One region of the Chryseobacterium sp. Marseille-Q8038 genome, then DNA from elsewhere that is predicted to be linked to it. Evidence: riboswitches for the same ligand, from Rfam matches in the RefSeq annotation. Region 1 holds a riboswitch; each other region holds the start of a gene.
The links. A riboswitch is a leader RNA that binds a small molecule or an ion and turns the genes downstream of it on or off. The one in region 1 is predicted to bind cobalamin.
Positions count from the first base shown of each region.

Region 2: another riboswitch for cobalamin. It lies ahead of ACWPWS_RS15605 (TonB-dependent receptor plug domain-containing protein); the one in region 1 lies ahead of prpB (methylisocitrate lyase).
Region 3: another riboswitch for cobalamin. It lies ahead of ACWPWS_RS14860 (acyl-CoA thioesterase); the one in region 1 lies ahead of prpB (methylisocitrate lyase).

Region 1 covers NZ_CBCOPN010000001.1:2,489,867-2,500,106, forward strand. Annotated here, with positions in the region: gene ACWPWS_RS11540 (hypothetical protein) at 1-752, opposite strand, end outside; gene ACWPWS_RS11545 (glycosyltransferase) at 875-1,801, opposite strand; gene aspA (aspartate ammonia-lyase) at 1,818-3,218, opposite strand; gene ACWPWS_RS11555 (N-acetylmuramoyl-L-alanine amidase) at 3,291-4,316, opposite strand; tRNA gene ACWPWS_RS11560 (tRNA-Ser) at 4,452-4,536, shown strand; tRNA gene ACWPWS_RS11565 (tRNA-Pro) at 4,554-4,628, shown strand; tRNA gene ACWPWS_RS11570 (tRNA-Arg) at 4,661-4,734, shown strand; gene ACWPWS_RS11575 (hypothetical protein) at 4,874-5,437, opposite strand; cobalamin riboswitch at 5,686-5,878, shown strand; gene prpB (methylisocitrate lyase) at 6,324-7,232, shown strand; gene prpC (bifunctional 2-methylcitrate synthase/citrate synthase) at 7,219-8,373, shown strand; gene ACWPWS_RS11590 (bifunctional 2-methylcitrate dehydratase/aconitate hydratase) at 8,407-9,858, shown strand; gene ACWPWS_RS11595 (CoA-acylating methylmalonate-semialdehyde dehydrogenase) at 9,924-10,240, shown strand, end outside.
Region 2 covers NZ_CBCOPN010000002.1:365,316-375,555, reverse strand. Annotated here, with positions in the region: gene ACWPWS_RS15615 (helix-turn-helix domain-containing protein) at 1-266, opposite strand, end outside; gene ACWPWS_RS15610 (T9SS type A sorting domain-containing protein) at 421-1,734, shown strand; cobalamin riboswitch at 1,872-2,049, shown strand; gene ACWPWS_RS15605 (TonB-dependent receptor plug domain-containing protein) at 2,083-3,909, shown strand; gene ACWPWS_RS15600 (DUF5074 domain-containing protein) at 3,930-4,982, shown strand; gene ACWPWS_RS15595 (CCA tRNA nucleotidyltransferase) at 5,147-6,565, opposite strand; gene ACWPWS_RS15590 (nuclear transport factor 2 family protein) at 6,602-6,946, opposite strand; gene ACWPWS_RS15585 (L-threonylcarbamoyladenylate synthase) at 7,056-7,604, opposite strand; gene tnpA (IS200/IS605 family transposase) at 7,884-8,312, opposite strand; gene ACWPWS_RS15575 (DinB family protein) at 8,559-9,071, opposite strand; gene ACWPWS_RS15570 (GNAT family N-acetyltransferase) at 9,214-9,660, opposite strand; gene ACWPWS_RS15565 (cystathionine gamma-synthase) at 9,727-10,240, opposite strand, start outside.
Region 3 covers NZ_CBCOPN010000002.1:202,872-213,111, reverse strand. Annotated here, with positions in the region: gene ACWPWS_RS14900 (hypothetical protein) at 1-84, shown strand, start outside; gene ACWPWS_RS14895 (chorismate-binding protein) at 882-1,850, opposite strand; gene ACWPWS_RS14890 (PaaI family thioesterase) at 2,009-2,437, opposite strand; gene ACWPWS_RS14885 (1-acyl-sn-glycerol-3-phosphate acyltransferase) at 2,472-3,059, opposite strand; gene ACWPWS_RS14880 (PspC domain-containing protein) at 3,375-5,096, opposite strand; gene ACWPWS_RS14875 (PadR family transcriptional regulator) at 5,108-5,437, opposite strand; gene ACWPWS_RS14870 (XAC2610-related protein) at 5,956-6,657, shown strand; gene ACWPWS_RS14865 (HD domain-containing protein) at 6,659-7,249, shown strand; gene ACWPWS_RS14860 (acyl-CoA thioesterase) at 7,302-7,685, opposite strand; cobalamin riboswitch at 7,801-7,980, opposite strand; gene ACWPWS_RS14855 (hypothetical protein) at 8,015-8,815, opposite strand; gene ACWPWS_RS14850 (ATP-binding cassette domain-containing protein) at 8,846-9,508, opposite strand; gene ACWPWS_RS14845 (GEVED domain-containing protein) at 9,933-10,240, shown strand, end outside.

The DNA of each region.
Region 1 (10,240 bases):
TTCTGCATCCATTTCTCAAAGTCTTCTGAAGAAACTCTTTCAGAAAAATAGGTAATATCAATATTTTCAGGGCATTTTTCAGACAGATTTTCAAGTTGTTTTAATTCATGTCCGCTGGCTTTTCCCAGGAATATAAATTTACAAGATTGATCTGTATGCAGATTCTGAATCGTTTCAAAAATATAAGCATAATCTCTTCTTTTCTGTGAAACGCCACCAGGGATTACCACGACAAGATTTTCATTTTTTGTCTTGTTAAAATCTCTGGTATAGAACAGCGGTAAAAGCTGATATCTCTCTGAAATCAAAGCAGCATCCAGTACGAAAAGAGATCTTGATGCCTGATAAACTTTGGTTTTGTAGAATAGTCCTTCCTTCAGCCATAATTTCAGTCTGAAAATAACATCTCCTTTGAAAACACTTTTCATCAGATCCAGCTTTGAAGCTTTTATAAAATTAAGATTATGAGCAATGACTGCCGTGTTGTACTTTCTGGTTATGGCTAAAAATGTATTGAAATAGCGATGAACTGTACCTATTACCACCAGATCATATCCCTTCCCTTTCAGCTGATCAAGAATCATAGAACTGTCTGATAAAAACACCGCTTCATCACTATGACTGATCTGATCTTTGATTCTTTTTGAAAAATAATAGTCTACTGCAAAATCCTGAGACCCTTTCATAATATCCATGAAAGCCTGAGCAATTTCTGCGTGCGTGTCTATTTCTATGTAAGCTATTTTTTTCACAGGTTGGCGAGAGTTATATCTTAGGTTTTGGCTAAAGCCAATGGAATCTTTATTTTTTTGTTAAACGGCTCTTAAAACCCGTTTCTATTGATGAACATTTACAACGTATAAAAAATCATTTTCTACATCTTCAGCCATTTCTTTTTCAACATTTTCCAACGTTGATCATTAACCGCTTTTTGTTCTTCTTTAGTAATTTTAAGCTCCAGTTTCTTTGATCTGCAACTCTCATAAGATTTGATAATATCAAAGAAAAATGAAGCAGATTTGCTTTTCATGGCTTCTTTGGAAGAGGCAATATAAGCCAGAAACCTGTTCAGTCCCAGGAAATAAAAATACCTTCCATAATAATCTGCCGGACGTATGGTGTAATCAGCTCCTTTTACTTTAATCAGTTTCACATGAAGCTCCGGAAGCACCACTTCTTTCCATCCCAGATTATCGAGTAATATGGAATCAATATTATCCCAGCCCAATGTTTCCCTTAAACCACCGATCTGAACAAAACATTCTTTACGGTAAGCTTTCATAGGGCCTCTTACGTGATGTTTATTGGAATTCCCTTCATACACCCAGTTTCCGTCTTTTTCAATATACAGAAGTCCTCCTACCAGCCCATATTCAGGGTTCTTGGCGAAAGCAGTTTCTACTGCTGTCAGATAATTTTCCGGAAGGATGATATCGGCATCAAACTTACAGATGATATCAAACTCAGCCATAGATTGGGTCTGAAGTCCGTTTTTAAAAGCATGAACCACTTTAGATCCCGGCTGATGTTCAGATTTCTGAAGGTTAACGGTTTCAAAACGGGAATCAGTTTCGGTATATTTCCGGATGATTTCAGGTGTTTTGTCTGTAGAACCATCGTTTACCACCACTACTTTAAAATCTTTACAGCTTTGCTGTTGTAAAGAATCAAGAGTAAACGGGAGGTTGTCTTCTTCGTTATGGGCAGGAATTATAATTAAAAACCTCACGGAATTATAAATGATTAATGATGAGTGATCAATGATAAGAAGCTTTTTAGGATATCTGTTATCATTGATCATTCATCGTTGATAGGATTTATTTGTTATGCGGTTTCAGCATGTTTTTCGGATCAAGGATTTCATCCAGTTTTTCCTGAGAAAGAATTCCTTTTTCAAGAACAAGGTTGTAAACGCTTTTTCCAGTTTCCAATGCTTCTTTTGCAATCTGTGTAGACTGTTTGTACCCGATATAAGGGTTCAATGCTGTTACAATACCGATGCTGTGTTTCACCATATTCAGGCAAATTTCTTTATTGGCAGTAATTCCTACCACACACTTGTCACGAAGGGTATCTAAGGCATTGCAAAGGAAGTTGATATTTTCCATAATAGCATGAGAAAGTACCGGTTCCATTACATTCAGCTGTAATTGTCCTGCTTCTGCAGCAAAAGTTACGGTAAGATCATTTCCGAATACTTTGAAACAAACCTGGTTTACCACTTCCGGAATCACCGGATTTACTTTACCTGGCATGATAGAAGATCCTGGCTGCATTGGTGGAAGATTGATTTCAAAAAGACCTGCTCTTGGACCTGATGAAAGTAATCTTAAATCGTTACAGATTTTTGACAATTTCACGGCAAGACGTTTTGTTGCTGAAGAGTAGATTACGTAAGATCCTGTATCAGGAGTAGCTTCTACTAAATCCGGAGCTGAAACAATCGGAAATCCTGTAATCTGAGCTAAGTTTTTAGCACAAAGAGTGGCATATCCTACCGGAGCGTTTAATCCTGTTCCGATAGCCGTTGCGCCCATGTTTACTTCTACGAAAAGGTTTGCATTGTTATTCAATTTAGAAATATCCTCTTCCAAAGTAGCAGCATAGGCTTCAAACTCCTGTCCCAAAGTCATTGGAACGGCATCCTGAAGCTGTGTACGTCCCATTTTGATAACATCGTGAAACTCCTGTCCTTTGGCGCGGAAAGCGGTAATAATCCTTTCCAGTTTTTCTACCAGTCCGATATTCATCTGAAGCAATCCCATTTTGATTGCTGTAGGGTAAGCATCATTGGTAGACTGAGAAAGATTGATATGATCATTAGGTGAACAGAATTCGTATTCTCCTTTATTTTTTCCTAATTTTTCCAATACGATATTGGCAATCACTTCATTGGCATTCATGTTGATGGAAGTTCCTGCTCCACCCTGAATCATATCTACCGGAAACTGCTCATGATATTTCCCTTCTACAATTTCATCACACGCTTCTGCTATTTTAAAATACAGGTTTTCGTCTAGAAGCCCTAGTTCATAATTGGTTTTAGCAGCTGCTTTTTTTACAAAAGCCAATCCTTTTATGAAATCCGGATAAGAAGACAAAAGCTGTCCTGAAATTTTAAAATTGTTGATAGCTCTTTGTGTCTGAACCCCATAATAAGCATCTAAAGGCACATTCAGTTCGCCTAATAGATCACTTTCTTTTCTGAAATTTTCCATTACAGATATTTTACTGTTTTTGATCGTTTAAAGATAGCAAAAACGCATCTAACCGATGCGCTTTAATTTGAATTATTTTACTGGATATTTTTGATTTAAAGCTTGTAGTGTTGCCCATGTTTCGGCATCCATGATTCCGTCATAATTTTGTGGACGGAAGTGGTACTGGAATGCTTCAATGGTTTTCTTCGTAGCATCATCCCAGGTTCCGTTAGGCTCCAATCCGTATCCAAATTTCTGCAATGAAGTCTGAATAAGGAAAATAAAGCTGGATTCATTATATCTTGCCGTAATGTCTGCCTGTGCTGCCTCAAGATAAGTTTGCTTGGCTGCTTCATCATACCACATTCCAATCTGGTATTCGTCATATAACTTTTTCCATGGGAACATAGGCCCCGGATCCTGTTTTCTTGTAGGAGCAATATCTGAATGAGCAAGTACATAATTAGGCTGAATCTGATATCTTGTTACAATATCTTTAACCAGTGCTGCCACTTTTCTTATCTGTTCATCACTAAAAGGAGCAAAGGTTCTTTTACCTGCACTATCTGTAGTATAACCTGCATTTACAATTTCAATCCCAATAGAAGTATCGTTGAGATTCTTGTCATTTCTCCATGAACTTACTCCTGCATGGTATGCTCTTTTGTTTTCATCTACCAACTGATAGATTTCATTATCTCCTGTATTATTTACGAGATAATGAGCGCTCACCGCCTGCTGGGTAAGAACGGTAATAGATTTATCATCCGGAATTGCGGTATAATGTAATATCAGATAACGTTGCCTGAAATTTTGAGCAACCGCAGGAAAATAAGTCTTTACCACTTTATAGCCACCTGGTTTTGCAGATACAATAGAACCATAACTTATCGTATTATCATTTTTTGTTGGGTCTGCTATATTAGTAGTAAAAAAATCTACTCCATGATCAGAAACTACTTTTGGTTTTGGAGCCACCGGAGGGGTTACCTTAACCGTTGGTTTCGCCTGTGTTATTGGGGTTTTCGGTTTGTATGTATTTTTTTTTACATTTTGTTGAGAAGTACAAGAAAAAACGAATGTGCTTAATCCGATGATATATAATGTCTTACGCATCAGTTTGGTTTTTGAATGATTTATTACTTCAAAAATACACAAAATTTTCTTGAATTTTATTTGGTAAATAAAGAAATCTGTTCTATATTTGCACTCGCAATAACGGAACAACGATCATTAAAAAATAAACAAAAAGGAGGGTTGCCAGAGTGGTTAATGGAGCAGTTTGCTAAACTGTCGACGCGAAAGTGTCGCAAGGGTTCGAATCCCTTACCCTCCGCTGTTTTTTTATATATTCGGGGCGTAGCGTAGTCCGGTCATCGCGCCTGGTTTGGGACCAGGAGGTCGCAGGTTCGAATCCTGCCGCCCCGACTGTTTTAGTAGTTTTCTCAAAACTACTCAATGGGTGCGTAGCTCAGCTGGATAGAGCATCTGCCTTCTAAGCAGACGGTCAAAGGTTCGAATCCTTTCGCGCTCACTTAAAGACTTACTGGAAACAGTGAGTCTTTTTTTGTGTTTACTCTTAATCAAAAATCTTTTTATAGCTCACAAAATAGAGCATCCCGATTTATAATCGGGACGGCAAAGGTTCGAATCCTTTCGCGCTCACAAAAAATTTATAATTCGAAATATTGCCCCAACCATTCATCAAAATGTTCTTTATGCTTATCCTGAGCAGCTTTAATCAATAAGTCAGGTTCTTCAATCTGGCTTAGCCCATAATCTCCTTTCATCCAGGCTAAATATTCACTTAACCCTTCACTCTCTTCATAATCATCTTCCTCTTTATAAAAATAAGCCTCATCAAACCCTACTGAAATTTCATTGTCAAAAGTGAGCAGATGCAAAAACTGCAGTATATTTTCAGCCACAATGTGAACACCGCCTTCATCCCCAAAAACAACCACAGGCATTTTATTTAAAGGCTGCTCTACTCCGTTATTCCAAATGGCATAGAAGGAACCGGAACCATTCGCCTGTGCAAAAGGCAGTAAACTATTCAGAAAACTTTCATCCTCACTCCAGCTTTTTAATCCGGATTTATCATCAATTAAAACACCAAAACCTTGTGAATAATTTTCATACGAGGAAATAGTATTCTGAAAGTAGATCAATTTTTCCAGTTCTACCGGAATTTCCTGCAGATTCAAGTTTTGTTTAAATTTTGTAATTTCTACCATGGTCAATTATATTCGGTTAATAAGATTTATAAAATGAAAATAGAACAGCAAATTTATTAACTATCTTTAATTTTATGGTCATATTTTATATTAATTTAACAACACAAACAAGCTGTTCTACTCCCAAAACATAGATTACAACTAAAACATTTTCAATACATTAAATTAAAAAAACTATTGATTACATAAAATATCTTTTTCGTTATTATAAAATACTTATATTTACCACCAAGGAGTTCTTAAAACCTTCTTTATCAACCGAAACTGGTTACACTTAGCTGTGTATTAAAAGGGAATCGTGTGTAAATCACGAACTGTCGCGCAACTGTAAGTAACATACAAAAAGTTTTTATCAATTGATATCCACTGTATATTTTTTATATGGGAAGGATGATAAAAACAGTTACAAGTCAGGAGACCTGCCTATTTCGTATTGACGATGCTTTCGCGATTTGAAGCTTACAGTCAGGTATGATGCGATATGGATATAGTACGATAACTTTTTTATCAAACTGTGTTATTTTTTGAGATGAATATGAGCGTACGTTGCGTACTTCTCATGATTCTGTAGCTCATTCGTATCCCCTTTCCGTAATTTTTCTTTCTTAATAAAGCACCGCGAAGTTTACAGAGAACTTTTTATAGGATTTAATCAATGTAAAAAGGGATAAGGTGTACCAAAGCAATTTTAATTATTCGTGGAGTTTCAACAGGTTTATTTTACAAACCTGTACAATCAGAGTTTCTCAAAATTCCCAACATCTGCACAATGGGAAAATTTCTCAACTCCTTTCCTACTTTTTACTTTTTACTCAAAAGCGATGTCTTTACAGCTCTTCCGCTTCTTTAATGATAAACAAATTTCAACTCAACAATAAATATTATAATGATCAAAAATGAAAATTGGAAGTCGCCCGGCTTAAAATTCCGGGAGGCTATGGAAAAAGAAAATCCCCTTCAGATTGTTGGAGCCATCAATGCAAACCATGCATTATTGGCACAGCAGGCTGGTTTTAATGCCATCTATCTTTCAGGAGGAGGTGTTGCTGCAGGGTCTTTAGGAATTCCTGATTTAGGAATTACAACTCTGGATGATGTACTCATAGATGTTCAGCGTATTACTAATATTTGTGATTTACCACTTTTGGTAGATATTGATACAGGATTTGGGCCTTCTGCTTTTAATGTTGCCCGAACGATAAAATCATTAATCAAAGCCGGAGCTGCTGCCATTCACATTGAAGATCAGGTGGGCGCAAAACGTTGCGGACACCGCCCCGGAAAAGAAATCGTAAGCAAAGAGGAAATGGTGGACCGGATTAAAGCCGCAGCAGATGCCCGTACTGATGAAAATTTTGTGATCGGAGCCAGAACAGATGCTTTTGCCAGTGAAGGACTGGAAAAAACACTAGAAAGGGCCATCGCTTATAAAGAAGCCGGTGCAGATTTCATTTTTGCTGAAGCAGTTCCTGATTTAAGCTTTTATCAAAAATTTGTTGATGCTACTGGGATTCCTGTACTAGCCAATATCACGGAATTTGGAATGATCAAAATGTACACTGTAGAAGAACTGAAAAATGCAGGTGTAGGACTCGTCCTCTACCCTCTTTCTGCCTTCAGAGCTGCCAATAAAGCTGCACAGAATGTATACCAACATATCCGTAAAGACGGAACACAAGCCAATGTGCTAGCTACAATGCAGACAAGAGAAGAACTCTATCAAAGTATTGGCTACCACGATTATGAACAAAAATTAGATAACCTTTTTAAACAAAATACTCATGTCAACGAATAGCGAACCAACATTTAAGCCTAAAAAAAGCGTAGCACTTTCCGGAGTAACAGCAGGTAATACCGCTCTTTGCAGTGTAGGAAAAAGTGGAAATGATCTCCATTACAGAGGTTATGATATATTGGATCTTGCAGAGAGAGCACAATTTGAAGAAGTTGCTTACCTGCTTATTTATGGTCAGCTGCCCACTGAAGCTCAACTCAAAAACTATAAAGCAAAATTAAAATCATTGAGAGGCCTTCCTCACTCTGTAAGAAATATTTTAAAAAGTATTCCGGCAGCTGCCCACCCAATGGATGTCATGCGTTCAATGGTTTCAGCAATTGGAAGTATTCAGCCGGAAAAAGATGATCACAATGTAGCCGGAGCAAGAGATATTGCAGATAAATTATTAGCATCATTCAGTTCCGGGCTTTTATACTGGTATCACTATACCCACAATGGTAAAGAAATCAATGTAGAGACTGATGATGATACTATTGGCGGACATTTCCTTCACCTTTTACATGGTAAAAAAGCTCCTGATTCATGGGTGAAAGCAATGGAAATTTCCCTTAATCTGTATGCCGAACATGAGTTTAATGCTTCTACTTTCACCGCACGTGTCATTGCCGGAACCTCATCAGACTTTTATTCCTGTATCACAGGGGCTATCGGTGCTTTGAGAGGCCCTAAACATGGGGGAGCCAATGAAGTGGCTTTTGAGATCCAGAGCCGATACAATTCTCCTGATGAGGCAGAAGAAGATATCAGAAAACGTATTGCCAACAAAGAAGTAATTATAGGATTCGGACATCCTGTTTATACCCTGTCAGACCCAAGAAATGTAGTCATTAAAAAAGTAGCTAAAGAACTTTCCGAAGAAGCCGGAGACATGCTGTTGTATAATATCGCTGAAAGGCTGGAAACTGTGATGTGGGAAGAAAAGAAAATGTTCCCTAATCTGGACTGGTTCTCCGCAGTATCTTATCACCTGATGGGAGTTCCTACCCTGATGTTTACTCCACTATTTGTGATTTCAAGAGTCACAGGATGGAGCGCACACATTATTGAACAAAGACAGGATGGGAAAATTATCCGTCCAAGTGCCAATTATACAGGTCCTGAAAATAAAGACTTTGTATCTATCGAAAATAGAAAATAAAAAATCAATTCATAATTAAACTAAAAAATAAAGATGTCATCACACATTTCAAACGAAAGGCCACAGCCGGATCAGGTATTAACAGATATTGCAGATTATGTATTACACTATGAAATCAAAAATGATTTAGCATGGAAAACAGCCCACTACTGTTTATTAGACACGATCGGTTGTGGACTGGAAGCACTTACCTATCCTGCATGTACCAAACTTTTAGGACCCATTGTAAAAGGTACCATAGTTCCGAATGGAGCTAAAGTTCCGGGTACACAATTTCAGCTGGATCCAGTACAGGCTGCTTTCAACATCGGAGCAATTATCCGTTGGTTAGATTTCAATGATACCTGGCTGGCCGCTGAATGGGGACATCCTTCAGATAACCTGGGCGGAATTTTAGCAACAGCAGACTGGCTTTCAAGAACAAATATTGCAGAAGGAAAAGCTCCGCTTAAAATGAAACAGGTTCTGGAAGCGATGATCATTGCCCATGAAATTCAAGGAGTTATCGCATTGGAAAATTCATTCAACAAAGTAGGTTTAGACCATGTATTATTGGTAAAATTAGCCTCTACAGCCGTTGTCGGAAAACTGATCGGCTTAACCCGTGATGAACTGATCAATGCCGTTTCATTAGCATTTGTAGACGGACAGTCTTTAAGAACATACCGCCATGCTCCCAATACCGGAAGCCGTAAATCCTGGGCTGCCGGAGATGCTACTTCAAGAGCAGTACGTTTAGCCCTTATTGCTAAAACAGGTGAAATGGGTTATCCATCCGTATTAACAGCAAAAACCTGGGGATTCTATGATGTGTCTTTCAAAGGAAATGAATTCAAATTCCAGAGAGAATACGGTTCTTATGTGATGGAAAATGTATTGTTCAAAATTTCATTCCCTGCAGAATTCCACTCTCAAACGGCTGTAGAAGCAGCTATGACCTTACACGATCAGTTAAAAAAATCAGGAAAATCTGCTGAAGACATCAAAAAAATAACAATCCGTACCCACGAAGCATGTATTCGTATCATTGATAAAAAAGGACCGCTGAACAACCCTGCTGACCGCGACCACGCTATTCAGTACATGGTAGCGGTTCCACTGATCTTCGGAAGGTTAACAGCCGCTGATTATGAAGACAATATAGCAACAGACCCAAGAATCGACATTCTTCGTGATAAAATTGAATGTGTAGAAGATGTACAGTTCACTACAGATTACCATGATCCTGAAAAACGTTCCATTGCCAATGCTTTAACGGTTGAATTAAACGACGGAACTGTTTTAGACGAAATTGTTGTAGAATATCCAATCGGACACAAACGCAGAAGAGACGAAGGAATTCCTGAACTGATCAAGAAATATAAAGTAAACCTTGCCAGAATATTCCCGGAAAAACAACAGAGAATTGTATTAGAAAACTCTTTAGAATATGATACTCTTGTCAACTTAGATGTCAACGAATTTGTTGATCTGCTGGTAATATAATGTACTAAAAAGTTGAGAGTGAAATGAATATTTACTCTCAACTTTTCACTCTCAATCTAAAAATCATGTCACAAAAAGTAAAAATATTAATCAACGGAAATTTTACAGAAAGTAAAGCAACAGAACACCTTCGCGTAGAAAACCCTGCAACACGGGAAACCCTTGCAGAAGTTCCACTCACGGAACTGGCTGAAATAGATCAAGCCATAGAAGCTGCTCAGGAAGCTTTCAAAACATGGAAAGAAGTAGCTACCCCGGAAAGAGCAAGATTGTTCTTAAAATACCAGCAGCTTTTAAAAGAAAACCAAAAAGAAATTGCTGAAATCCTTTCCAGAGAAAACGGAAAAACATTCCCGGATGCCATGGGAGATGTATGGCGCGG
Region 2 (10,240 bases), on a different contig from region 1:
ATAATATTTTGCAGCACAATTTTGTGTTCTGTATTCTGATCACTGACCAGAATTCCCTGGGTATAACTGATGCATTCGTCAGAATTTTGATAGAGCTTGAGAAATGCCTTATCGGCTAAAATAGTAAAGTCCGGACCGGACTGTCCATTGATACAATAAGAGCTGTAAATAAAAATAAACAGGAATATTTTTCTGCTGTTTTGAAATAATTTTTGTTCTGGTAATTTGTTTTTTGTGTTTTTTTGAATAATTCTGGTAAAATCCATATTCAAAATGTTGTTTTGTATCTGTTTGTTTATGAGTGTTTTAAAAATTAAATTCTTTTGAAATTCACGAATTATGAAAGCCTATTTCTTTGGATAGGCTAAATATTGTATTAATATTGTTTCCACCAATTCGAAACGCTAAATATAATAAAATATGAAAAATTTTTACAGAATGTCAATGAAAATATTGACGGCTTGTATTTTCCTTAAATTTTGTTTTGCAGGGGCACAGCTAACTGTAATAAGTTTAGGAAATTATAATGTAGGTGCAGTTTCTGATAATGGAATAGTAAGTATGCATACCAGCGCAGGAGGAATTTATAAATGGAATGCAGCAGGAGGACTTGTACAGATAGGTTCTATTTCAAACGGATATCCGGCTGCAGGAAGGACTATTGTTTCGAATGACGGAACGAAAATATCATCTTCCATTACCAATACTGCAACAGGATTTAATGAAATATCAACGTATGATGTTGCTGCTGCCACTTGGGTAAACCGGGGCGGACTTGTTCCTACCGGATGGGACGGAAGTGTAAGTTCTACCTGGGGAATGACTACCAACGGAAATACAATTGTAGGGCTGGGGTTTCTTACTGCCGCGAATGCCCACGCTGTGAAATGGGATGAAGTGAACGGAATGGTAGATCTTGGAAGTATTGTTTCCGGACGCAGTTCAAGAGCAAATGCAATTAATGCTACAGGAACAGTAATTGTAGGATGGCAGGATGAATCAAACGGTACGAGAAGCGGTGCAAAATGGCAGGATGGAGTAGAAAGTTTTATTACTGATAATAACGGAAATAATGTAGGGGAAGCAGGAGGGATTTCTGCAGACGGAAATACCATCATAGGATCGGCAAATCCTAATCCCTATGTTTGGAATACTGTAAGCGGGCTCACGTATATTACCCATCCTAATGCTTCTTTCAGTTTCAAAGGAGGTGCAACAGGAATTTCTGCTGATGGGAAAAAAGTTATCGGATATTACAGAGCATTTGGTGCTCCTCCCATGTCGGGAGAAGGTTTTATCTGGACTTCTGCTACCGGAAGGATTAATCTGAATGATTATGCAGCATCTTTAGGAATTGCAACGAATGGAGTAACCATGGGACTTCCTCTGGCTATTTCTCAGGACGGAAAGAAAATTGCCGGTTCAGGAACAAATGCTTCAGGTCAGATGATTGCTTTTTATCTGGATACTTCTGAATTTTTATCCGTCAATGATGCTGTAAAAGAAAAAAACAGCATAGGTATTTATCCTAATCCAGTTGCTGATATTCTATATTTTAAAGGAACAGGAAAAATAGAGAACGCAGAAATTTATAATATGGTTGGACAAAGGGTGAAATCATTCAATGCTGTAGAAGGACAGATTGATGTTTCATCCTTGTCAAAAGGAGATTATATTTTACAATACTCTGTGAAAGGAGGTAAAAAAGAGACTTATAAGCTGATTAAAAAATAACATATATAAATAGTAAAGTAGTGGGATGAATGGCTGTTTTCAATATTGAAAGCAGCTGTTCTTTTTTTGTTTCAGCTCATAAGAAGACCGGCTTTTTAAGCATACGTATGGTTTTGGGCGGATACATATAAAAAAACTATCTTTGCAAAAATTTTGGTTTCCAGTATTTTGGAATGAAAAGGGAATCGGGTGTAACTCCCGGACTGTCCCCGCAACTGTAAATCGCAACAAAAGTTTCTGCAAAAAACCACTGTATAAAAACGGGAAGGAGCAGAATGCGAAAGTCAGGAGACCTGCCGGAATTATAATTAAAAAAACATATTGCTTTCGGAGGAAAAGTAAAAAAGTATGGATATAAAAAGATCTTTAGTACTGCTTTTTTCATCGTATGGTTGCTTTCTTTTTGGACAAGAGAAAACCATCGATACTATTTATGTTTTCGACAACCAGATGAACAGGGTTAAACTTTTTCATCCTGTAAAAATAATTTCGGCGGAAGATGCCGAGAAAAACTCCAGTAATCTTTCGGAACTTCTGAGATTTCAGTCGCAGGTTTTTATTAAAGAAAATGGTCGTGGTGCTGTTTCTTCGCCTTCATTCAGAGGAACTACCGCTCAGCAGACAGCATTTGTCTGGAATGGGATTAATATCAATTCCAGTTTTCTGGGCCAGGGAGATATCAATAATATTGCTTTGTTTGGCTATGATCAGATCGGTATAAAAGCCGGTGGCGGAAGTGTGGTGTATGGAAGTGGTGCTATCGGAGGAAGTATTCACCTGAATAATACCCTTGATTTTAACAAAGGTTTTCATGGTTCTTTATTTTCAGAAGTTGCTTCTTTTAATACCTATAACAATTTTGTAAAAGGTTCTTACAGTAATGATAGGTTCAGTTTTAAAGCTTCCGGAAATTATTCTGTAAGTGAAAATGATTATCAGGTAAGCGATCTGAACTATATTAACCGAAACGGAAATTATTACAATACTACGTTCAATGCAGGAGCTTCCTACAAGATAACAAACGACCATAAAATTTCATGGCAGAGCCAGTTTTTTGATTCTTCACAGCATTATCCTGTGTATGAAGAAACAGGAACAAAGACAAAATATAAGACTCAAAGTGTAAGAAGTCTTCTTTCGTGGGACTGGAACAAAACAAATTTCAGCAACTCCTTTAAAGCAGCCTATACGGAAGAAAACTTTCAGTATTTCGGTTCACTAAATCAGCCTAAATCCAGTGGCGGAACCGGGAAAAATTATATCTTCAAAAATGATTTCAATTATTTCCTGAATTCAAAATGGAATTTTAATCTTATCGGAGAATTTCAGATCAATAAAGGAGAAGGGTACGCGAGTGGAATATCTGATGTAAGCAGAAATATCGGCTCAATTTCAGGATTGTTGAGGTATTTTGCTACGAAGGACTTGCGTTTTGAAGGTGGATTTAAAAAAGATTTTGTGGAAGATGTGAAGTCTCCGTTTATGTATTCATTCTCCGGAAAATGGAATGCCTTGAAATGGTATGATGTGAGTCTTAACGTATCAAAGAATTTCAGATATCCGTCATTTAATGATATTTATTATGAACCGGGAGGAAATAAAGATCTGAGACCCGAAACTTCTACTCAGTTTGATATGACAAATGAGTTCAAAATGGGAGATTTCAAACTTACTTTGTCTCCTTATTATATGAATGTGACGGATCTTATCGTATGGCTTCCCACTGCTTTGGGCTACTGGCAGGCATCCAATATCAATAAATTTGAATCTTACGGGCTGGAATCCCAGTTGTCTTTCAGTAAACAGTTTGGGAATCATAAATTCAGAGCGAATGCAGGATATTATTATGCAAAATCTATTGATAAAGAAACGAAGATGCAGAGACCTTACGTTCCTATGCACAGAGGGACGGCGAATATAGATTATGAATATGGTTTCTTTAAATTTTTCGCACAGGGACTGCTGAATGGTATTACCTACACGACAAGTGATGAAAAAAGATCAGATGCCATAGATCCTTATTTTCTTTTAAATATGGGTGTTTCTGCAACCTTAGCCAAAAAATATACTTTAGGGTTTAAAGTGAATAATCTAACCAATACATATTATAAAACCGTAGCTTTTTATCCTTTACCGAAAAGAAACTATAGTGTGTATGCAGCAATAAATTTTTAACAAATAAAATTGAATAAATTATGAAAATAACTAAACTTTTAACTGTACTCTTTGCAGTGGTATTATTGTTTAATATCTCTTCATGTACAAATGGTTCTGACGAAATTGAAATCTCCCCGATCACTTATCAGAACGGATATTTTATCTCTAATGAAGGGAACTTTAACAGCCAGGGAGCTAAAGTAACATTCCTGACAAGAGATTTAAGCCTGAAGCAGGATGATGTGTACGGTTATAACAATAAAGAAATCCTTGGTGATGTTCTTCAGACGATTGGTCTTAGCGGAAATAAGGCTTATCTTGTGATCAATAACTCAAACAAAATTGTTGTTGTAGACCGTTATACGTTCAAGAAGTTAGCAGTAATTACTGATCAGCTAGATAACCCAAGAGGAATTACTTTTGCGAATGACTTTATCTACGTTTCCAATACCAATTTCACAGCCAATACGAAAAGTGTAACGAAATATAAAGCTTCTGACTATTCATTTGTAAGTAAAATCAGTATGACTGACGTTTCTGATAAAACAGTAGAAGCAGGAGGAAATGTTTTTGTACAAAATGCTTCATCAGGATTTGGAAATAAGATTACTTATATCAATACTTCCAATGACAATAAAACTGAAATTACTGTTCCGAATGGTCAGATTGGAAATACGGTGTCTTACAAATCTAATGTTTACACAATTTCTTCAACAGCTACAGATTCTTACATCTATAAGATTTCAAGTACAGGAACTCTTACACCAGTAATTACACTGACAGGAATTCCTAGTGCAACCAACCTTCAGATTGATAACGATAAATTATACTTCAGCTCTTCGAATAAAGTGTATACAACAAGTTTAGCGACTCCTGTAATTCCTACAACTCCATTGTTAACAGCTGCAGATGGAGGTCCTTATTTTACGCTTTATGGATTTAATGTAATTGATGGAAGAATTTTTGCATCAGATGTTAAACAGTTTACTCAGGACAGTGAAATGGTAGTGTATTCAGCAACTACGGGTAGCAAACTGGGATCTCTTAAAACAGGAGGTCTGGGTGCTAACGGAACTTACCTGAATCCATAATACCTTACAGTATATAAAAATATAATTTTTTATTTTTTCATCATTTGTGTTTTTTTCCGGCCGGTTTCTTCGAAACCGGTCGGCTTTGTTTTCATCAGTGAGCATAAAAAATCCGGCGGAATGGAACATTCCGCCGGATTTTTTATGCTTTTTATAAATTTACTTTATAATGTTAATCCCAGTTTCCCAGCCTCAGCAATAACAAACTTTGTGGCTTCTTCTTTTTCATTAGGAATTTCACCCTCCAGGATGGCTTCTTTGACTTTCTCTTTTAAGATACCAATTTCACGGCCTGGCTTAAGGTTAAACATTTCCATAATCTCTTCACCGGTAATAGGCGGCTGGAAATTTCTTACCTGATCCTTTTCTTCCACTTCTTTGATCTTTACCGCTACATATTCAAAGTTTCTTTTGAATTTTTCCTGTTTTTTGGAATTTTTCGTGGTAATATCTGCTTTGCAAAGGGTAAAAAGATCTTCAAGATTTTCACCTGCATCAAATAAAAGTCTTCTCAATGCAGAATCTGAAGCGTCATCAGTAATCAGTGCAATAGGTCTTGATGAAAGTTTCACCATTTTCTGAACATATTTCATATCGCTTCCCAATGGTAATTTCAATCTCTGGAAAAGTGTTTTTACCATTTTTGAGCCCAAAAATTCATGTCCGTGAAAGGTCCATCCCGTTCCTTCTACAAACTTTTTTGTTGGAGCTTTTCCAATATCATGGAGCAGAGCAGACCAACGAAGCCACAGATTGTCCGTATTCACAGAAATATTATCCACCACTTCCAGCGTGTGATAAAAGTTATCCTTGTGGGTTTGTCCTTCCACTTCTTCCACGCCTTTTAGTTCAATCAGTTCAGGAATAATCAGTTTCATAAGACCTGTTTGTTCCATCAGTCTCAGTCCGATAGACGGTTTTTCAGAAAGCATGATTTTGTTGAACTCTACCATGATCCTTTCCATAGAAACAATCTTGATTCTTTCCGCTTCCTGTTGGATCGCTTGCAGAGAGTTCTCCTCGATTTTAAAATTTAAAGTTGAAGCAAAACGTACTGCTCTCATCATTCTCAATGGATCATCAGAATAAGTCTGAGCCGGTTCTAAAGGAGTTCTTAAGATTTCTTTTTCAAGATCTTCCACCCCGTTAAACGGATCGATCAGTTCTCCAAAGTTCTCTTTATTTAAAGAAATAGCCATCGCATTGATGGTAAAATCTCTTCTTTTCTGGTCATCTTCCAGACTTCCGCCTTCCACCTCAGGTTTACGGCTGTTTTCTGTATAGCTTTCTTTTCTGGCTCCCACGAATTCAAGCTCAAGTTCTTTATACTTAATCATCGCTGTTCCATATGTTTTGAATACGGAAACTTTTAATTTAGGATCTATATCCTGAGCTACATTTTGGGCAAGTTCAATACCACTTTGCTCTGTTACAAAGTCGATATCTGTAGAAGCTTTTCTGTTCATCAGAAGGTCACGCACATAACCGCCCACAATGTATACGGACTGGTTATTCCTTTCTGCTGCTTCAGAAATGATTTTAAATAGTTTTAAATTCTTATTTTGATTAAGATTAATTTTCATCGTTAATAATAGTGACAATTTCTACGTATGCTACCATTAATCATAATGAGCATACATTTTACTAATTTTTCCGTCTTCATTAAAAAACATGACTTCAACAGCATGCTTATCCATAATCGACTTATAAAATAATGCTACTGAATCTACTCCCGCAGTGGAATGTATCAGATCAAAACGGAGATCAGGAAATTTTTCCAATGCCTTTTTCCAGTATTCACGGACGGCTTCTTTTCCTTTTAAAGAACTTTCCTTACCATCGGTAGCCATTGCAATCATGGGAGTGGTAATCTCAATATCATCCGAATAATGGGAGAGAATATCCTCTAAATCATGAGAGTTCCAAGTATTAACCCACATTTGAGCAAATTCCTGATGATTCATAGCAAATAATTTATGAGTTGAGTTTGCAAAGATAGAATTAAAAAAAAGAAATCCTGCCGATATGAACTGACAAGACTCTAAAAAAATTAAATATAAAGGTTCAGGATTTTTATTCCCGAAGAACTTTTATCCTGTTGTCATTCCATATTTTGATAACGGAAGAACCTGAGTATTTTGAAACTTTTTCTCTGTCTTCTTCCACCGCATAATCTACAAGGCTGATCATCTCTTCAGAAATATCAGAGAATTTCAACGGACTTTTTTCACCACTGAAGTTGGCGGAAGTAGATACCAAAGGTCTGTTCAGTTTTGTGATCAGTTTTTTGCAGAAATCATTTTTTACCAATCTGATTCCTATACTTCCATCCTCTGCAAGAAGTTCTTTCGGAAGACCTCTTGGATTTTCATAAACAATAGTTACCGGTTTTTCGCTAAGATCAATAATTTCCCACGCCATCTCAGGAACATCCACCAGATCCTGAAGTCTTTTCTCAGACTCAACAAGGATGATCATGGATTTATTTTTTTCACGCTTTTTAATGTCAAAAATCTTATTGACAGCTTCTATATTGGTAGCATCACAACCAATTCCCCAAATCGTATCTGTAGGATAAAGGATTGTTCCGCCGGATTTTAATATTTCGATAATATGTTCCATAATAGTATATGAGTTCAAAGAAAGGATAAAGGTAGAGAATCTGTGAATTTTAGGCAAAAAAATGGGATGTAAATGTGGGAATGTTTATAGGTTTTGGCTAAAGCCAATGGAATGGTATATAATATGAAAACGGGCTAAAACCCGTTCCTATTGATGTTTTTATGTGTTTTATTAATTGGTGGGATGATTAAAAAACCGTGGAGTATCCTATTCAATAGAAATGGGCTTTAGCCCATTTAAATAAAAGAAACAAATCCTTCGGCTTTAGCCAAAATCTAATCACATTTTAAAATTATATTTTTGAATAAATTCCCTATACTCCTCACCAAAGCTTTTTTTCTGATGATGCTTTTCCTGATTTTTAATATAATTTCTTACGCTATCTATCATAGACTCAGAAACTGATACCGCAAAATATTCATCCTGCCATGAGAACTTTCCTACAGTAAGATTATTTTTATTGATCCAATGAGAAGATTCACCTTTTAAAAGCTGGACAATTTTTTCTATATTCTGATCAGATCCCAGAGAAATAAGGCAGTGACAATGATCTGAATATCCATTAATCATATCTAAAAATATTCCTTTTTCTGTAGCATATTCTTTAATATGTTTCCAGACCTTAAGACGTATGTCAAATGTATTGAGAAACGGATCTCTGTTTCTTGTAGAAAAGACAAGATGAATATAAATTTTGATAAAAGCCATTTGTGTTGTTTTATCAAAAGTAATGTTTTTTTTAAGTTTCGGCTAAAGCCAAAGGAATGGTATATAATATGAAAACGGGCTAAAGCCCGTTCCTATTGATGTTTTTATGTGTTTTATTAATTGGTGGGATGATTAAACGTAGAGTATCCTATTCAATAGAAATGGGCTTTAGCCCATTTAATTCAGAGATAAGAATCCTCCGGCTTTAGCCCAAACCTAAAATAATTCAACCCTATTTTTGAATTTTTACATCCATCCCAATTTCGATAAATACCTTTCCTCGATAATATTCAGGTGGTGATAATTATGTCCCACGATCAGTTTTCCGATGGTTTCTACAGAAATTTCATGACCATTGGCTGTACCTGTATTTTGTAAAGCGGAAGGATGAAGGGTTTCTAATAGAATCTGAGAAGATTTTCTTACCAGCTTGTATTCTTCCAGAAGGGATTCGATGGTTCTTTCACTTGCAAAAGATCGGTTAGCATATTCATCTTCGTCGAAGCCTGGAAGATTGTTTTTCTCTCCTCTGGCAAAAGCTAATATTCTGTATTGGAACACTCTTTCCGTATCTGATAGATGGAGTAGAAGTTCCTTTAAAGTCCATTTCCCTTCTGCATAAGCGAAATTAAATTGATCTTCAGTAAGATTTGAATAAATCCCTATTGTTTTGTCTGCGGATATCTGCAGCTCATTCAACCAGTCTCCTGCTGGAATCTGATCTAAATATCTTTGAATGTATTTTTGAAAATCGGTCATATTGTTTTTGTTTTTATCAATTGATTTTGAGATGCGGGGTACGAGTTCCGAGAGTGGTGATTCGAGTTATTGAAATAAAGGACAGAGGTGTTTTTGAATGATATACATTAAAAAAAATTGCTCATTACCTATTGCTCATTACTCATGAATTGCTCCATTCGTAGAAATTTACGGAGTCATACAGCTCAAAGCCGCAGGATGGATAAAGCTGATTCCCTATATCATTACTTTTTCCTGTTTCTAAAAGAATACCGCATGCTTTAGATGAACGGCAGTGTTCTTTAGATTGTTCAATTAATTCTTTGGAATATCCCTTTCCTCTATGGTTTTCATTTACGTAGAGGTCATTCAACAGCCAGTAGCGCTGCATTCTTGTGGATGAAAATAGGGGATATAACTGTACGAAACCTGTCAGGTTACCATTTTCTTCTGCTACAAAAATTTCGGAATCTTTATTTTCAAGTCTTTCCTTTAGAAAATTTGTTGCTGCGGGAATATTGGATGTTTTATGATAAAATATTCTGTACTGATCAAATAATTCCGAAAGTTGGGGCAGATCGGAAATAGCAGCTTTTCTTGTATTTTTCATAGTATTTGGTGTGTGATATAAAATGAGAAGGATTTGACAACCCTTCTCATTTTAGTTTATAGTATATTAAGAAAAAGCTTTCTCAAGATCTGCAATAAGATCTTCAGCATCTTCAATCCCTACGCTTAAACGAACCAGGTCATCAGTGATTCCTAATTCAGCACGTTTTTCTGCCGGAATTGAAGCATGGGTCATCAGAGCAGGGTGGTTAGCCAGAGATTCTACTCCTCCTAAAGATTCTGCAAGGGTGAATACTCTTACTTTCTCTAAGAATTTGATAGCATCTTCTTTCTTTCCAGATTTGAAAGTGAATGAAACCATTCCTCCGGATTCCTTCATCTGAGATTTTGCCAATTCATACTGTGGATGAGATTCCAATCCAGGATAAATTACTTTATCTACAGCCGGATGGGTCTCAAGATATTTGGCTACAGCAAGTCCATTATCAGAGTGTCTCTGCATTCTTAACGCCAGTGTTTTGATTCCTCTCAATACAAGATAAGAATCGTGAGGTCCTAAAATACCACCACTTGCAAACTGGATAAAGTGAAGCTTGTCTCCCAGTTCAGCATCTTTAGCG
Region 3 (10,240 bases), on a different contig from region 1:
GCATTCTCAGCCGGAGCTGCAGCAATAGGCCTTATCCTGCTTTTTGTTATGGATACCTGGAGCAGAATCGGTGTAAAGAAATAAATTGAATATTTCATTATAGATATAGCCTCTTTCTTTTTGAAGGAGGTTTTTGTTTTTTGTTAGGTAAGAGGTGTTAGGTAGCAGGGAATAGGAATTAGGAATTAGGATTTAGGGAATAGATTTGCTATCAATATCCATATTTACTTTTCTTATTCAATAGGGAAGGGCTTTAGCCAAAAAAGATAAGAGATCAATTGGCTTTAGCCAAAACTTATGAATACACCGCAAAGCTCACAAAGTTTATATTCATAGCTTTAAAATCGTTCGCAAAGGCGTTGCACTCAGCAAAGAAAATAGATACAACTATCTGTGCAAGTCTAACAGCATCAATCCATATATTACATAAATAATGATCTGATTAATTCAGTAGGAGCGGGCTTTAGCCCGTTTAAATAGAGTATAAAATTCATAGGCTTTAGCTAAAACCTACATTATTGAGCAAAGCTTGCAGAAAGATGATAAATGGCTTTAAAATCGTTCGCAAAGGCGTTGCACTCAGCAAAGAAAATAGATACAACTATCTGTGCAAGTCTTACAGCATCAATCCACATATTACATAAATAATTGATCTGATTAATTCAGTAGGAGCAGGCTTTAGCCCGTTTAAATAGAGGATAAAATTCAATAGGCTTTAGCCAAAAAACCTACATTATTGAGCAAAGCTTGCAGAAAGATGATAAATGGCTTTAAAAACCGGTTCGCAAAGGCGTTGCCACTGAGCAAAGAAAAATGAGCGTAAACACTTCTCAAAATCTGTGAAATGTGTTGGGAAATTCTCACATATAAAACAATATCTTTTAAGAAATAACCAGGTTTTTCAATATGGCTTCAGACTTCAGTTCTGTTTCTCTCCATTCTTTTTCCGGGTCACTTTGAGCTGTTATTCCTCCTCCTACAAAAACATGTACAGTATCTTTATAAAGTCTGGCACAGCGCAGATTGACAAAGTATAAAATACTATCTTCTGTTTCAACTTTTATATAACCGGCATAGAATTCACGGGGAAATTTTTCGTATTTACGGATATTTTCGTTACAAAAATCTTTTGGAATCCCACAGACAGCGGGAGTAGGGTGCAAATCCTGAATAATGCTGTCCAGATCTTCTGGTTTTATACTGGTTTTAAAATCGGTTCGTAAATGTTTGATATTACCGGAAATATGGTCATAAGTTTCCGATTGTTGTACCGTATCCGAATAGTTTTTAAGGATATCCTGAATGTAAGTCGTAACCGGCTTCTGTTCTTCAATTTCTTTTTCAGACCATTCCTCAGATACAGGAAGAGTTCCGGCAAGAGCCATGGTTTCAAACTGGTGAGTCGTTTTATTAAACTTTCCTAATACTTCAGAGAAAGCACCCATCCAGGCATTTTGTCCGTCATTAAACAAGTACCTGAAAGCATTGGGATAGGATTCACATAGATTTTTAAAGCTCTCTTTATAATTGATGAGTGTAAAGTCTGTAAAGATCTTTCTTCTGGAGTAAACAAGCTTTGGCAGATTATGATCTTTAATCACCTCAATCACTTCCTGTAGTGTTTTGCAGTATTCTTCTTTAGTTTCGGCAGGAGAATTTGTAGAATCATTGGTTAGGTCTTCATTTGTAATTGAAGTATGGGAAAATTCTACAGAGTTAATTTCAAAAATATCTCCGCTGAAGCTAATTTGATCTAAGCCATTATAGGAAAAAAAGCTGACTGCATTTTTTGAGCTTTTTTCATCAGCAGACAGAAGTCTTTCATCGAAAGGAAGTTTGAAATAAATCATGAGTTATGAAGGATTTTGAAAATCATCAGCGGGAAATAATACAGGAAATTCCCAGGTTGATTTTCCTTTCTGCAAAGGTATTATTAGTCTTAAAGATGTCAAAATAAAAAGAGCTTAAATTTATTTTAAGCTCTTTATTTTTTATATGTTGTTACAACTTATCTGTGAATAATATTATTTGTCATGGTTGTATGGTTGATCAAAACACCCTTTTCATCACGGATTTCAATTTCAGAAACATGCATCGTTTTGCCTTTTCTGATAAAACGTGCTGTAGCCGTTACAATGCCCTCTTTTTTACTTCTTAAATGGTTAGAATTGATATTGGTTCCCACTCCGTAATATTTTTCGCCATCGATAAAAATATTAGACAGGCTTGAACCCAAAGTCTCAGCTAAAACACAGCTCGCTCCTCCATGCATGATTCCAAACGGCTGGTGAGTTCTTGGAAGAACAGGCATTGTTGCGGTAAGGGTTTCATTTTCGAGATCAATATCGATGAATTTTATTTCAAGTGTCTTGGCAAGAGTTACGTCTCCCCAGTTATTGATGAATGCTAATATTTCTTCTTTTGTCTGACCTTTCATTTTTATAATTGATAATTAATTTTGCCTCTTGCCTCTAACTCTGTTCGGTTCCCATAATATTGGGATTCCAGTTTTCCGGAACTTTAGGAACAATATCGTTTTTCACGTAATAGTCCTGAATTTCCTGCATAATTTCTGAAAAAGGTACTGATGCTATCCTTTCGTAAGGAATGGTGTAGCCCAGGTAAACAATGTTTCTTTTAAAATCACCTGCTGCCAGTACAATAGGAACTTTTGCAGCCAAAGCCATATGATAGAATCCTTTTCTCCATTTCGGAACCCAGCTTCTGGTTCCTTCCGGAGTAATAACAAGGCTGAAATCTTCTTTGGAAAACTGGTTGGCTACGAAGTTTACAAGATCATTTTTCTGGCTTCTGTCTATACCAATACCTCCAAGTCCTTTTACGATACTTCCATACCAGGCCTTGGTGTGTGCATCTTTAATGATAATTTTCAGAGGTTTTTCCAAAGACCAATAGGCGAAATTTCCTAAAATGTATTCCATATTATGAGTATGCGGTGCTACCACAAGGATACACCTGTTGAGATTGTTTACATCGCCCTGTAGAACGACTTTCCAACCTAATACTTTTAACATTGCTTTGCCTAACAGCTTTTTCATAGATTTCTTGAATTAAAAACAAAAAAGTATAACCAAACTTTGGTTATACTTTACAAATATATTGAAATATTATTGCTCTTAAAACAAACCGCTAATTAAATCTACGATTTTCATTACGAATTCCATTGCAAATTGTATCATGATGAAGCTGTGTTTTTGGTTGATTGGTTATTAAATTTTAGCTTTACGAAATTAAACCTTTTTTTTCACATAAGAAACTAAATAGAGCTTTATTTTTACTTTTCTGAGAGAAGAAGGGTGTGAATTTCAAACGGTTGCCATCCACTCACACCTTCTACCACTCTCTGAAGTTAATTATTTAGTTTGTATGGAAATTTCGTTTTTTCCGTCTTTGATTTTGATGTCCATATCTTTATTTGATTTTTTGATATTGGACACTGCAGAATCAATAACTTTCTTTGCCTGGTTGTTCGGAACCTTTTTTCCATTTACGATGATACTGTCCTTATCATCAGAGTTGTACTCAATACTGGAACCGTTTACCGTGATTTTATTTTTTTCAATTCTTACATTGTTGTTGTCTTCATCCTGGTCCTGATCTTCATCATTGATACCGTCTCCGTCTAAATCTCCATCCATGTGGATACGGTCTTTATTCATAGAGATAACTACTGCTTTTTGCGGAACTACAAGTTCATAATTAAGGCTGTAATCTCTGAATCTGTGTTCATATGGATATTTGATGTAATTGGGAAGTAATATTTTGTTATTTACCACTTCTACAGGAACAGTCAGCTGGATTGGGAAATTATAGCCTTTTCCTTCTTTTTTAATGATCAGATAAGGTGTTTTGATATCCGGTTTTCTGGTTACATCTACAGAAATATAATCTTCTTCATAAACTGTTCTTTTATCAGAATAAATATCATTGTTGTAACCTTTGAAATTCTGAGGAATGTTGATTTGTTTTACATCTACATACACTGTATCTGAAGTAGTGTTGATGGCTACGTTTTCTACATCTTCCTTGTTTCCTTTGTAAATCATGTCTTTTTTAGCCATGCTGATTCCGAAGTAAGTTCCAAGTCCGATCAAAAGAAGGAATAAACCACCTACAACCCATCCGATATTTCTCAGTTTTGTTTTCGGAGAGAAGATCTTGATGCTTAATAAGCTGAAAAGGATTGCCGGAATTAAGCTTCCGATCACCATCATCGCAGCCAGTACTTTATCAAGTCCCTGGTCATCCATGTAGAATCTGATTTCATTAGCTCCGGGGAAATCTGTATCCATTCCGAAAAGTCCGAATAATACAAATACTCCAATAATACTTCCTACAGCCATTAATACAAAGAATCCTCCTACGATATACTTGAATACATTCCAGATTCCGCTGCTTGCATTGTTGATATAAGGTTTGTTTTCTGTATAGATTTCTCCGACCCTCTGAGTAGATTCATTGGCAAATTGTACCAATTTATTAGACTCATTCTTAAGATTGTCGAAGTTCATAGGCTTTCCCTGCATTTTCAGGAAATCTGCTGCGGTTTCAGCTTTTGGAAGTACAATCCAAAGGATTACATATAAAAGACCTATTAATGAAGAGGAAATTGCTGCAGTGAAAATCCCTAATACGAAGATTCCCAGCCAGATTGCTCTCATGGTAGTAATATCCATTCCTACATATTGAGCTAAACCTGCACAAACCCCTGCTACTTTTTGTTTTTCCGGATCACGGAACAATTGTTTTTTATCGGTATAACCGGTTCCTGAATTATTTTTTCTGGTAGATGTTTTTTCAGAAAAATAAGCCTCTTCCTGTTCTTCGATTTTTTCAGGGCTTCCGATCTGTGCGATTACCTTTTCTACATCGGTATCGTTGATCACTTCACGTTTTCCTAAAGAATCTTTGAAAATCTCCACCATTCTTATTTCTATGTCATGCATTACCTCATCTGCTTCTGAAGCTTCAAGTGAGCTTCTCAGTGCATTCAGGTAATCGCTGAGCTTTATATATGCGTGTTCTTCTATGGTAAAAGAAAAACCTGCGAGTCCTATTGAGAGTGTCTTGTTCATAGCTTTGTTTTTTAATTTTGTTGGGTGATTTGGTTTACTGAGGCTGTCAGCTCATTCCATGTATTTTGAAGTTCATCCAGGAAAAGTTTTCCTTTTTCTGTGATCTGATAATATTTTCTGGGTGGTCCTCCTGTAGATTCTTCCCATCTGTAAGAGAGAAACTCTCCGTTTTTAAGTCTTGTAAGAAGAGGGTAGAGGGTTCCTTCCACTACATCCAGTTTTCCTTTTTTCAGTTCGTCAATAAGATCGGAAACATACATTTCGCGGTTATTGATGAGACTTAGAATACAGAATTCCAGAATTCCTTTTCGCATTTGCGCTTTGGTATTTTCGGTATTCATCTTTGATAAGTTTTGTTAATTAGTTATATAATTTTCGAAGTTCGGAACCTAGCTAGTTGTACCTATTTCGATTTTACATTACAAAGATATGTAAATAAAATGGTATTATGCAATACAAAGTAGTGGAATTTTTAAAATAAATTATTTAATGTATTGAAAATCAATACAATAATTTTTATAGTCAATTTTGAGTAAAACGGATTTTACAAGAAAATGTCTGAAAATATTTAAATTTTTAAATAGAATTTTGAAAATTGGAGAGAAAAAATGATCTTTTATCACTTATCACTTATCACTTATCACTCATTACTCATATCATAGCCCCGATAGCAGCGGTTACCCCACAGCAACCAGGGCGTCGTAGAGAAGCGAGGAGTATGAGCGGATAGCGGGAAACAGCTTCTTACTAATAAATATTCTTTTATTAGAGAAACATATATAGAGAATGAGATTTTGAGATCGGTATTAGGATTCGTATTTTTGTTAGGAAAAAAACACCTAAATCATTTACTATTACCATGAATTTATTCAATAAGTATAAGCATTTACCGGCTTTTGTTTTACTAGGACCTGCCTGTTTTGGACAGTATCAGTTTGAAGTTAAAAATGCATCGAAGAGTTATGATGCCATCATCCAGGTGGAGAATTGCTATGATGGACAATGCAGCGGAAAAGGAACTGTAGAATTGTACGATCATAAAAATACAAAGGTGCAGACTTTTATATCTGATCATCTGGTGCTGAATCTGAATCAGGGCGAAAAGCTAATACCGGGAAAAATGCTTCCGTTAAAGAATGAACAAAGCCCTGTGATCATTGATGATTTTAATTTTGATGGAACAGAGGATATAGCAGTAAGGAATGGTAATATGGGAAATTACAGTTCTGCCTCTTATGATGTATACGTATTCAACAGTACAAGAATGGCTTTTGTGAAGAGCAAGGAGCTTACGGAGCTTGCTTCCAATTCCTTTGATATTTTCGAAGTTGATGCTAAACGTAAACGCCTTATTACTTTTGGGAAATCAGGATGCTGTGATCTTTTTACGACAGAATATGCTGTAATTCCGAATAAGGGACTTGATAAAGTCTTTGAAAAAGAAGAAGATATGACCGTTGAAGGACGCGTGAAAGTAACCACTAAAGAAAAGCTTAATAATAAATGGATTACCAAAATAAAGGTATATCCTTCAGATCAATATAACAGAAATAAGAAGTAAGATGAAAATTCAGAAAGAGATAGATTTTATCCTGGCTGTAGATGCGCTTAAAAATGTACAGCGAAGAAATTATAATGCAGACGATTCCCGAAGAGAGAATACGGCGGAACATTCCTGGCAGATTATTATTCTGGCTCAGATCCTTTATCCGTATGCTAAAAACCGTGCGGATATTGATCTATTGAGAGTGATAAGAATGCTTTCCATTCATGATCTGGTGGAGATAGAAGCCGGAGATACTTTTATTTTTGACGAAAAAGCAATGGTAGGTAAGTTTGAACGAGAGAAAGCATCTGCTCAAAAGATCTTTGGAATTCTGGATGAACCTTTGCGTTCAGAATTCTTTAATCTATGGCTTGAATTTGAAGATGAGAAAACACCGGATGCTATTTTTGCCTGTGGAATCGACAGAATCATGCCGTTTATTTTAAATTCCCATACCACAGGAAAAAGCTGGACGGAAGCCGGAGTTACCGAAAAACAAATCCGAAATATGCTTGAAAATGCCATTAGCAGAGCATCGGATGAAATGGGAGAGGCTTTTGAACTTTTACTGAACAGAAGTCTGGAAACAGAAAAAGTGTTGAAATAACCTTAATGAAAATGAAAAGAATCGGGCGGCCAGAGGCCGCCCGATTCTTTATTTATAGTATCTGGATTGGTTTCTTGAATTCGTCAATCGCTACAAAAGTAAAATCACCTACGATGGCTTTCTCTCTTTCATACGAATACATCTGCTCTGTGTAAATTTCAACGTTCACTTTCATACTGGTTTTTCCCACGTATGAAACTTTCCCAATCAGTTCAACAATCGTTCCGGCAGGAATCGGTTTTTTGAAATCTATTTTGTCGCTGCTTACCGTTACCACTCTTTTTCTGGCAAAACGGGTAGCGGTAATAAAAGCTACTTCGTCCATCAGCTGCATAGCCGTACCACCAAAAAGGGTATCATAATGATTGGTTGTGTTTGGGAAAACCGCTTTAAAGATTCTGGTTTCGGAGGCTTCAATTCTTTCTTCTGTAGTCATATTTCATTATTAATTAAAGCGAAATGAAATAATATCAAACAACAGAATAATAACAGGAAATTCGGAAATTCCTGAAACAATTCATCAGATCAATACAACTTCAGATCGCGAAAGTTACTTGTTTAAGAAAAAGGCAGGTCTCCTGACTTGTAACATCTTTTATCTCCTTCCCATGCCTCGCACAGTGGATCTTTGATAAAGATTTCAGTTACTTACAGTTGCGCGACAGTCCGTGATTTTCACACGGTTCCCTTTTAATCTGCAGTGATGCAGAACCAATTTCTATGATGAATAAGCGTAAAACTTTTTCGGGTGCAAAAATAATGAATTTATTCCGGATTATGATAAATAATCTGGCTGATTACTCTTCCTTTTTTGATTGTCCAAAGAGTTGTGTATCTGTTTTCTCCTGAACCATTGATCATATAAAGGAAAATATTATCGTTGTCAAGGGAAGTTACTCCAATGTTCTCAAAATCCATGGTAGGCTGGAACATATTTTTGATGGCTTCTCTTACAAAAACAGAACCTCTTCCGGGCTGTTGTACTCTGATGGATTTGATTTCAGTCATTCCTTCAGGAAGATCATTTCCTATTCCCCATGGTTTTACTTTATCAATGGTAAGAATTTTTCCTTCAGCATCTTTTTCCTTTTTACGGTATCCTGCATTGGAAGGATAGACATCAATCACTACTTTGCTTCTTTGGGCGGTAGGGATTTTAGGATCGGAATTGTCTGTGAAAATAATTGATCTTCCGTTTTTAGATTTAGAAGGAGTATACGCGGGAAGCTGATCTACATAGGCAATACGCCCTTTATTCACCATTCCTTCTTTATCAAGAGTTTCATAACGTACAAAAGGCTTGTCATCATCCTGTTTTTCCGGATATTTGATCCAGATCCATTCTGTTTCTCCCGGAGCCGGTTTTACATAAACAAAAACATCTCCTTTACGCATACGGATCTTGTCTACAATTTTTCGGTAGTCGTCTTTATGTACACGTACGTTGGCATATCCTTCTTCAGCTTTTACAACTCCAAAAGGAACTTTTGTCTGCCCTTTTACAAAAGCTATAGATAAAATACTGAATGCGGATAAATAGAATGCTTTATTTATAAAAGTCATCATGAAATTTTTTTTGATCCCCAAATATATAAATTAAATACTTTTCGGGAGATAATTATACCGCTGCAGTTCTTTAAAATCTTGTATTTGTTTTAGATGGCCGTCAGAAAGCAGATATAGGTGGTCTGAAATATCCAGAACATCCTGGTAATTGTGATCAGAAATAATAAAACCTTTATACTTTGACTGCTGACGAATGATTTTCTTTAATTCTTCACAAACTTTTGGAGAAAGGCTATGGAATGGTTCGTCCAGTAAAACAAAATCTGTTTCAGAGTAAGTGATCATCAGGGATTCAATAATTCTCTGTTCGCCTTTAGAAATATTTTTAATTTTTTCATGAAGAAAGGGTTGTATGAATTCCAGGGCAAACAGTAAATTGGTGTTTTCTTTATTACAGAAGAAAGGAATCAGGTTTTTAACGGTTTCATATTTAGGTAAAAAAAGGTCTTGAGGCAAATATGAGATTCTGTTTTTTCTGTCTGATATACTTTTCAAAACCTTGTTGCCACATTTTATAAACTGGGTATCACCGCTGATAACCCCGAAAATAATTTTTAATAAAGTTGATTTTCCACTTCCATTTCTGCCCAGCAGCCCTGTAATCTGTCCGGTTTCGCATTCTATATAAACATCCTGCAAAATTTTCCTTTCATTGAAGGACTTTGTCACACTATCAACATGCAGTTTGCTCATAAAAACAATGTTATAATTTTTACAATAATCCCCGATAATATCGTTCCTACCCAAAGAAAAATCCTCGAAAACCCTACATTGGCATAAAAGTAATATTCGTTTTTAAACCTTAATTCATAAATGAAATAGTGAAGAACAGGAAGGATTAAAAGGAAATTCAGTCCAAAATTTTTAATACTGAATGATGATAAAAAAGAAATCAATAAAGAAAATCCCAAAGTTGGAAACATTATTTTTTTATAAAAAATCCAGAGAATAGAAAAACTTTTGTTCATGGTAAAAATAAAAATGGAATATCTATGAGAGTGTATTTTTTACAGCATTAATTTCAAAAGTATTAAAAAAAGCACAATAATATCGAGTTTGTGTGGGAGATATTCCAAAAAATCTCTTATTTTTCAAGGGAATTTTAAAACTAATAAACATGACAAAAAAACTACTGTATGTATTCTCTTTTATTTTGGGAGTTTCCAGCTTTCAGGCAAACAACAAAGTAGAAGAAGAATCCCAACCCTTATTTTACTGTGATACCAATGCTCCCACTGGCGTGCAGGTGTCTACAACTCTTACCTCAGGAACTGTTACCTGGACTGCTGATCCCAATACTCCGAATAATTTTATCAGATATAGAATCCCTGGATCCACTATCTGGATGGTGGCTACTCCTGTAGCTGGGCAAAATTCTTATACTATTACTAATCTGCAGCCTTGTACAACTTATGAAGTGCAGGT